3 regions of the Methylobacterium sp. CM6247 genome follow, and region 2 is predicted to be linked to each of the others. Evidence: riboswitches for the same ligand, from Rfam matches in the RefSeq annotation. Region 2 holds a riboswitch; each other region holds the start of a gene.
What was found. A riboswitch is a leader RNA that binds a small molecule or an ion and turns the genes downstream of it on or off. The one in region 2 is predicted to bind cobalamin.
Positions count from the first base shown of each region.

Region 1: it holds a riboswitch for cobalamin, as region 2 does, so the genes downstream of both, ACYQOP_RS02750 (CbtB domain-containing protein) here and ACYQOP_RS05415 (TonB-dependent receptor) in region 2, are expected to answer to the same signal.
Region 3: it holds a riboswitch for cobalamin, as region 2 does, so the genes downstream of both, ACYQOP_RS06670 (TonB-dependent receptor) here and ACYQOP_RS05415 (TonB-dependent receptor) in region 2, are expected to answer to the same signal.

Region 1 covers NZ_JBTXKX010000003.1:403,764-406,020, reverse strand. Annotated here, with positions in the region: gene ACYQOP_RS02760 (DUF1636 family protein) at 1-334, opposite strand, end outside; gene ACYQOP_RS02755 (CbtA family protein) at 327-1,106, opposite strand; gene ACYQOP_RS02750 (CbtB domain-containing protein) at 1,137-1,313, opposite strand; cobalamin riboswitch at 1,368-1,561, opposite strand; gene cobU (bifunctional adenosylcobinamide kinase/adenosylcobinamide-phosphate guanylyltransferase) at 1,668-2,180, shown strand; gene cobO (cob(I)yrinic acid a,c-diamide adenosyltransferase) at 2,177-2,257, shown strand, end outside.
Region 2 covers NZ_JBTXKX010000003.1:971,566-973,822, reverse strand. Annotated here, with positions in the region: gene ACYQOP_RS05420 (TonB-dependent siderophore receptor) at 1-484, shown strand, start outside; cobalamin riboswitch at 582-783, shown strand; gene ACYQOP_RS05415 (TonB-dependent receptor) at 1,082-2,257, shown strand, end outside.
Region 3 covers NZ_JBTXKX010000003.1:1,230,551-1,232,807, forward strand. Annotated here, with positions in the region: gene ACYQOP_RS06665 (catalase family protein) at 1-857, shown strand, start outside; cobalamin riboswitch at 941-1,138, shown strand; gene ACYQOP_RS06670 (TonB-dependent receptor) at 1,380-2,257, shown strand, end outside.

The DNA of each region.
Region 1 (2,257 bases), 570 kb from region 2:
GCGCCTTCCAGGGCACGATGCCGTCGGGCGTCTCCGCGTACAGGCCGATGCCCGCGAGGATGGTTCTGGCGGATTCGACCGGGTCGAGATCGCCGTAGACGTAGGTCCAGCGGCCTTCGGAGGCCACGGCGACGGTGCAGGGGCGCTTGCAGACGGAGAGGCACTCCACGCTTTCGACCGCGATGCCCTCGATGGCGGCTTCCGTCACCGCATCGCGCAGCGCCGAGACGAGGCGGGCCCCGGCGCGGGGCTCGGACGTGTCGCCGGCCGTGCGACAGGTGGCGCAGACGTAGAGTACGACCGGGCTGCCGGCCTGGATGTCCTCGTCAGGCATGCGACGTCGCCGGGCTCTTGCGCCCGACGCTGTTCCAGGCCCAGCCGAAGGCGAGGCCGATCACCGCCCAGAACACGAAGGCGATGCCCAGCGACCGAGCGGCGAATTGGGCCGCGTAGCCCGGCGGCAGGGCGGAGGCGGTGTGGCTCGTCTCCGGCGCCCCGGCCAGATGCGGTGCGACGATAAGCACGAGCCCTCCAGCGACGGCGATGGAGGAGCGGCGAATCGCGATGAGGTAGAGTCCCATGGCGGTGGCGGCTGCGGTCATGACCCACCAGAACTGGCGTTCGGCGAGCGGCGCCGCCTCCATGCCGGGCAGTTCCGGCGGTAGGCCGAGGGCCGGGGCGAGGGCCACGGCGAGGAACCCCGCGATGGCGAATCGCAGGCCGGTTTCCGGGCTCGGCTCGCGCCCACAGGCAATGAGAGCCGCGCCCAGTAACAGGGCGTAGCCGACGCCGCCGACCAGGGTCGCGAGGGCGGTGAAGACCATCCGGGGCAGGCCGGGGCCGGGCTGCCAGGCCGGTGCGACCTCGCCGCCTTCGACACCGTCCGTCTTGCCACCATGGTCGTGGCCCGAATGGACGGGCACGATGAGGGAGGCCGGGGAGGCGCCGCGCGGCATCGATAGCGCGGCCGGCGCCGTGGCTTCACCGCTCTCGTAACGCTCGGCCGCGATGATCAGCGGCGAGGTGAGGGCGAGCTGCAAGCCCGTGGCGACGACAGCCGCCAGGAAGCCGGCGACCAGGGCCGCCGACACGAGTCGGATCATCATGAAATCAGGTCCTGGCTGAGCGCGAGGCGGTCAGTGGCAGGGGAAATTCTGGGCGTGCCGGAAATCGTGGGCCGCGTTGTGCAGCGCCATCGCCGGTGCGAAGCCGGCCATGAAGACGAGCCCGAGGCCGAGGAAAGCGGCCATAAGTACCGCGCCGAGACGCTCGTTGCTGCGGGTGCCGGTGAGGGCGAGAGTGTTCGTGGTCATCGTGTCAGGTCTCCGGCCGCCCCGCCGGCGGCGTTCGAGGATAGAGCGGGAGGACAATGTCCCCTTCGGAAGGCAGGTCTCCTGGCTCGCGGGTCATCCGGTCCTGCCGCCTTCCCGGATCGCTCCGGTGGCCGATGGCAGGCCCGTCTCCGCTCACAGTTGCGGGGGCAGCTGCGGTTTCAGGCGCGAGCCCTCACCGCATTCCCTTTTCACCCCGTCGCCGGGGCACCGTCCAAACTTCGCTTCTACGCGCTCACGCGACCGCTGACAACGCGCCGCCAAAGCGTTTTACCGGCTTTGACGGGGCAGGGCGGTTTCGCGCTAAAGGGAGCCATGCGGCAGCCTTCCCCAAGAATGACACTGGTCCTCGGAGGCGCGCGCTCGGGCAAGAGCCTGCACGCGGAGCGCCTCGTGGAAGCCCACCCGGCGCCGTGGCTCTACCTCGCCACCGCGCAGGCCTGGGACGACGAGATGCGGGAGCGCGTCGCCCTTCACCGGTCGCGCCGCTCGGCGGATTGGATCACCCGGGACGTGCCGATCGATCTGGCCGAGGCCGTCGCCGCGGCGACCGGGCCGGTGCTGGTCGATTGCCTGACCCTGTGGCTCACCAACCTGATCCTGTCCGAGGCCGATATCGAGGCGGCGAGCGCCGCGCTGATCGAGGCCTGCGGTCGCGCGCCGGGGCCGGTGGTGCTGGTGGGCAACGAGGTCGGTCTCGGCATCGTGCCGGACAACGCGCTCGCCCGCCGCTTCCGCGACGCGGCCGGGCGACTGCACCAGCGCCTCGCCGCGCGGGCCGACCATGTGGTGTTCATGGTGGCGGGACTGCCGATGATCGTGAAACCCCAACCCGGAGCGAGCGCATGAGCGTTTCAGACACGAGCGACCCGGAGGCCGAACGGCACCGTGAGAAGATGGAGAAGCGCAAGGCCGTCCAGGACGCC
Region 2 (2,257 bases):
CTATTACCAGACCGGCGAGATCGCGGTGAACGGCGTCGAGGTCGAGGCCACCGTGGAACTGGCCGAAGGGTTCCGCCTACTGAGCTCGCTCACCGCCCTCAACGCGCGGGTGACCAAGGATACGCCCCCGGACGCGCGGTTCGCGAGCACAGTCGGTAATCGTCCCATTCAAGTTCCGAACATCGTGATCTCGAACTGGGCCGACTATACCGTCCAGACTGGCGTGTTCCGTGGTCTCGGCTTCGGCTTCGGCGTTCGTTACATCGGCGACACGTTCGGCGATGCCGCCAACACCATCCGCGTGCCGGATTACTTCCTGATGGATGCGTCGATCCGCTATACCTACGACAACTGGCGCTTCCAGGTGGCCGCCAACAACCTCGCCGACCGGGTCTATGTCGGCACCTGCGCCCAACTCGGATATGTCGGCTGCAATTACGGTGACGGCCGCCGCATCACCGGCTCCGTCACCTACCGCTGGTAGGCGATACGCATCCGATGAGATCGGCCCCGGATCGAACGGTCCGGGGCTTTTCTTTTGGGCTATTGCCGTCACGTCGTTGACGCGGTCTCTCGCCCTCGACTAGCCTGACGATGACGGTTCCCCTTCGGGGGATCAAAAGGGAACGCGGTGAGGATCTTGCGTCCGATGCCGCGGCTGCCCCCGCAACTGTAAGCGGCGAGCCCATCATCAACACGTCACTGGAGGCTCCGGCTTCTGGGAAGACGATGAGAGGGCGTCGACCCGCGAGCCAGGAGACCTGCCGTCAGTCGTGGTCACACGCGAAACGCATCGGGCGGGGTGTCCTGGTGGGGTGTCGGGGCCTGCGCTCGCGTGGGGATCGGCTTCGTTCGCGGTGACGTGCCACTGCGCTGAGCCGCGCCTGCCGTTCGCCCGCGATGCCCGATCGTCCCTGTTCCTTCCGTTACAGAATCGCTCCACAGCTTGCCCTTGGCGAGACCGTTTGGTCCTCCGCGCAGGCATTTTGCCCGGTTCGACGTATTGTAACGTTATAACATACGATCTAGCAGAAGGGGCGCGGCATTCGGCCAGCGATCACTCCGGTTTGCCCAAACGAACATGCCCACACAGGTCACCAACCGCGCCCCCGGGCGGATATCCCCGGCCCGCGCCACCGCTTTCCTCGCGTCACTCCTCGGCTCGACCCTGCTCGCGGGCGAGGTCCGCGCCCAGGATTCCGTCAGCCAGAATGCCGTCACCCTCGACCAGCTCACCGTGGAGGGGAGCGGGGTCGGCCTGACTCGCGCCAACCCGGTCGGGCTCAACCTCTCGACCCCCTCCCGCAGCGCCAGTCGCCTCGGCCTGACGCCGCTGGAGACCCCCGCCAGCATCGATGTCATCAGCGGCGAGACCGCCCGAATCCGGGGCCAGAACACGGTGGTCGAGGCGGTGACGCAGAACGCCACCGGCATCACTACCATCGCGTCGCCCGGCAACGGCAACGGCGCCTTCTCCAGCCGGGGCTTCGCCGGCCCGAACTCGATCCAGCAGCTCTATGACGGCACGCGGCTGTTCGTGGGCGCCGGCACCGTGACCTTCCCGTTCGATACCTGGAACGTGGAGCGGATCGAGGTGCTACGCGGCCCGGCCTCCGTCCTCTATGGCGACGGCGCCATCGGCGGCGTGGTCAACGTGGTCTCGAAGAAGCCGAGCTTCACGCCGATCCATGCCGCCCGTGCCGCTACCGGGTCGGACGGGCTCGCGCGCCTCGCCGTCGATCTCGGCGGTCCCATCGGCGATGCGGTGGCCTACCGCCTCAATATCAGCGGCAACCGCGACGGCGGCTGGACCAGCCCGAACGGGGATTTCCGCAACCTCGCGGTCTCGGGCGCGCTGCTGTTCCAGCTCAACCCCGATCTCGCGGTGACGCTCAGCCACGATCTCGGCTACCAGGAGCCCGCGCGCTACTGGGGCACGCCGCTGGTCAATGGCCGGATCGTCCAGTCCCTGCGCAACAACAACTACAATGTCGACGGCGCGAAGATCTTCTGGGCCGACAACTGGACTCAGCTCAAGACCGAGTGGACGCCCAGCGCCGACATCACCATCCGCAACACCGCCTACCGGCTGCAGAGCCGGCGCCACTGGCTCGATGTCGAGCAGTACCGGTTCAATAGCGGTACTGGACGGATCGACAGGTCCGACTACCTCGAAATCTACCACAACCAGGAGCAGGTCGGGAACCGCTTCGACGCCGCCTTCAAGGGCAACCTGTTCGGCCTCCGCAACGAGTTC
Region 3 (2,257 bases), 260 kb from region 2:
ATCCGGTGGTGATGCGCTTCTCGACCATCCCCGGTGATATCCTGGACGACAGCGTCTCCACCCCGCGCGGCACGGCGATCAAGGTCCTCGGTGTCGAGGGAGAGCGTCTCGAAGGGTCGGAAGGGGATGCCACGCAGGATTTCGTGCTCGTCAATGGGCCGGCCTTCTCGGCGCCGGGACCGAAGCCGTTCCTCGCGACGCTGAAGCGCCTCGCCAAGACCACCGATCGGGCGGAGGGACTGAAGAAGGCCGCATCGGCGGCGCTTCGGGGTGTGCAGAGCGCGGTCGTCGCGACCACCGGTTCGCCGAGCCCGACCCTGGCGACCCTCGGTGGGCAGCCCGAGACGCATCTCCTCGGCGACAGTTTCTACAGTCAGGTCCCGCTGCGCTTCGGCGATCACATCGCCAAGATCTCCCTCGTCCCGGTCTCTCCCGAAATGAGGGCGCTGGCGAACAAGCCTCTGGACGACACGAGCGCCGCCGACGCGATCCGCGAGGCGGTGATGGAGCATTTTCGCATCCACGGCGGCACCTGGGAATTGCGGGCGCAGCTGTGCCTGAACCTCGACGACATGCCGGTGGAGGACGCCTCCGTGGTCTGGCCTGAGACCGCGAGCCCCTACCGCACCATCGCCACCCTCACCGCCGCGCCGCAGGCGAGCTGGAGCGAGGCCCGCGCGGCTTACGTCGATGACGGTCTATCGTTCAGCCCCTGGCACGGGTTGGCCGCGCACCGGCCGCTCGGCGGGATCATGCGCATGCGCAAATCGGCCTACGAGATGGGCAAGCGCTTCCGGGCCGAGAAGAACGGCCGCCGCATCGAGGAGCCAAAGAATCTCGACGCTCTGCCGGAGTGACGCCGGACGTTGCTGCAATGCGACAGGGCAGCGGCGATGATCGGTGCGGGATCATCTCGCAATTGACCGTCTCGTCGCGGCCGACCTAGCCTGACGCTGACGGTTCCTCTTGCGAGGATCAAAAGGGAACGCGGTGAGGGTCTTGGCCCGATGCCGCGGCTGCCCCCGCAACTGTAAGCGGCGAGCCCATCATCAACACGTCACTGGGTGATCCACCTGGGAAGACGATGAGAGGGCGTCGACCCGTGAGCCAGGAGACCTGCCGTCAGTCGTGGTCACACGCGAAACGCATCGGGCGGGGTGTCCTGGTGGGGTGTCGGCGCCTGCGCTCGCGCGCAGGGATCGGCTTCGTTCGCGGTGACGTGCCACTGCCGTTGCCCGAGGTCTCCGCCTGTGTCCGTTCGTCTCGTCCCTCCGCTCCTCGCCCTCGGATTCCTGGCATCCGCCTCGCCGGTTCTTGCCCAGTCCGGGACGGCCACCACCGCCGAGGCGACCCTCGACGAACTCTCCGTGGCCGCCGACATGCGTCCGCCCCCTGCCGCCGGTCCCGGTCTCGGCGGAGCCACGGGCGGAGCCGGCGGGGCCGAAGCGTTTGGCGCCCTGTCCGCTCCCGCGCTGACGTCGAGTTCGGGCGTCATCACCGGCAGGGCCCTCAACGATCGCCCGGTGACCCGCCCCGGCGAGGTGCTGGAGGCCGTGCCCGGCCTCATCGTCACGCAGCATTCCGGCGAGGGAAAAGCCAACCAGTACTTCCTGCGCGGCTTCAACCTCGACCACGGCACGGACATCGCCATCACCATCGACGGCATGCCGGCCAACATGCGCACCCATGGCCACGGCCAGGGCTATGCCGACATCAACTTCCTCATTCCCGAACTCGTCGGCGCGGTGGAGTTCCACAAGGGCCCGTATCTCGCCCGTGACGGGGATTTCGCCTCCGCCGGATCGGTGCGGATCGACACGATCGACGCAGTGCCCCGCCCACTCGCGCTCACCTCCATCGGGAGCTTCGGCTACAAGCGGGCCCTCACCATCGCCTCCGCACCCCTCGGGGAGGGGACGCTCCTCGCCGCCGGCGAGGCTCAGGTCTATGACGGCCCCTGGGTGGTGCCGGACGACATCCGCAAGCTCAACGGCGTTCTCCGCTACAGCCAGGGCACTGCCCTCGACGGGTTCTCCCTCACCGGCATGGCCTATTCCAACCGCTGGACGGCGACGAACCAGGTTCCGCAGCGGGCCATTTCCGAAGGCGTGATCGGCCGCTTCGGCACTCTCGATCCGAGCGATGGCGGCGATGCCAGCCGCTTCTCCCTGTCGGGCCGCTGGAGCCGGTCGGACGACGGCGGCGTCACCCGCGCCAGCGCCTACGTCATCCGCTCGAACCTCAACCTGTTCAACAA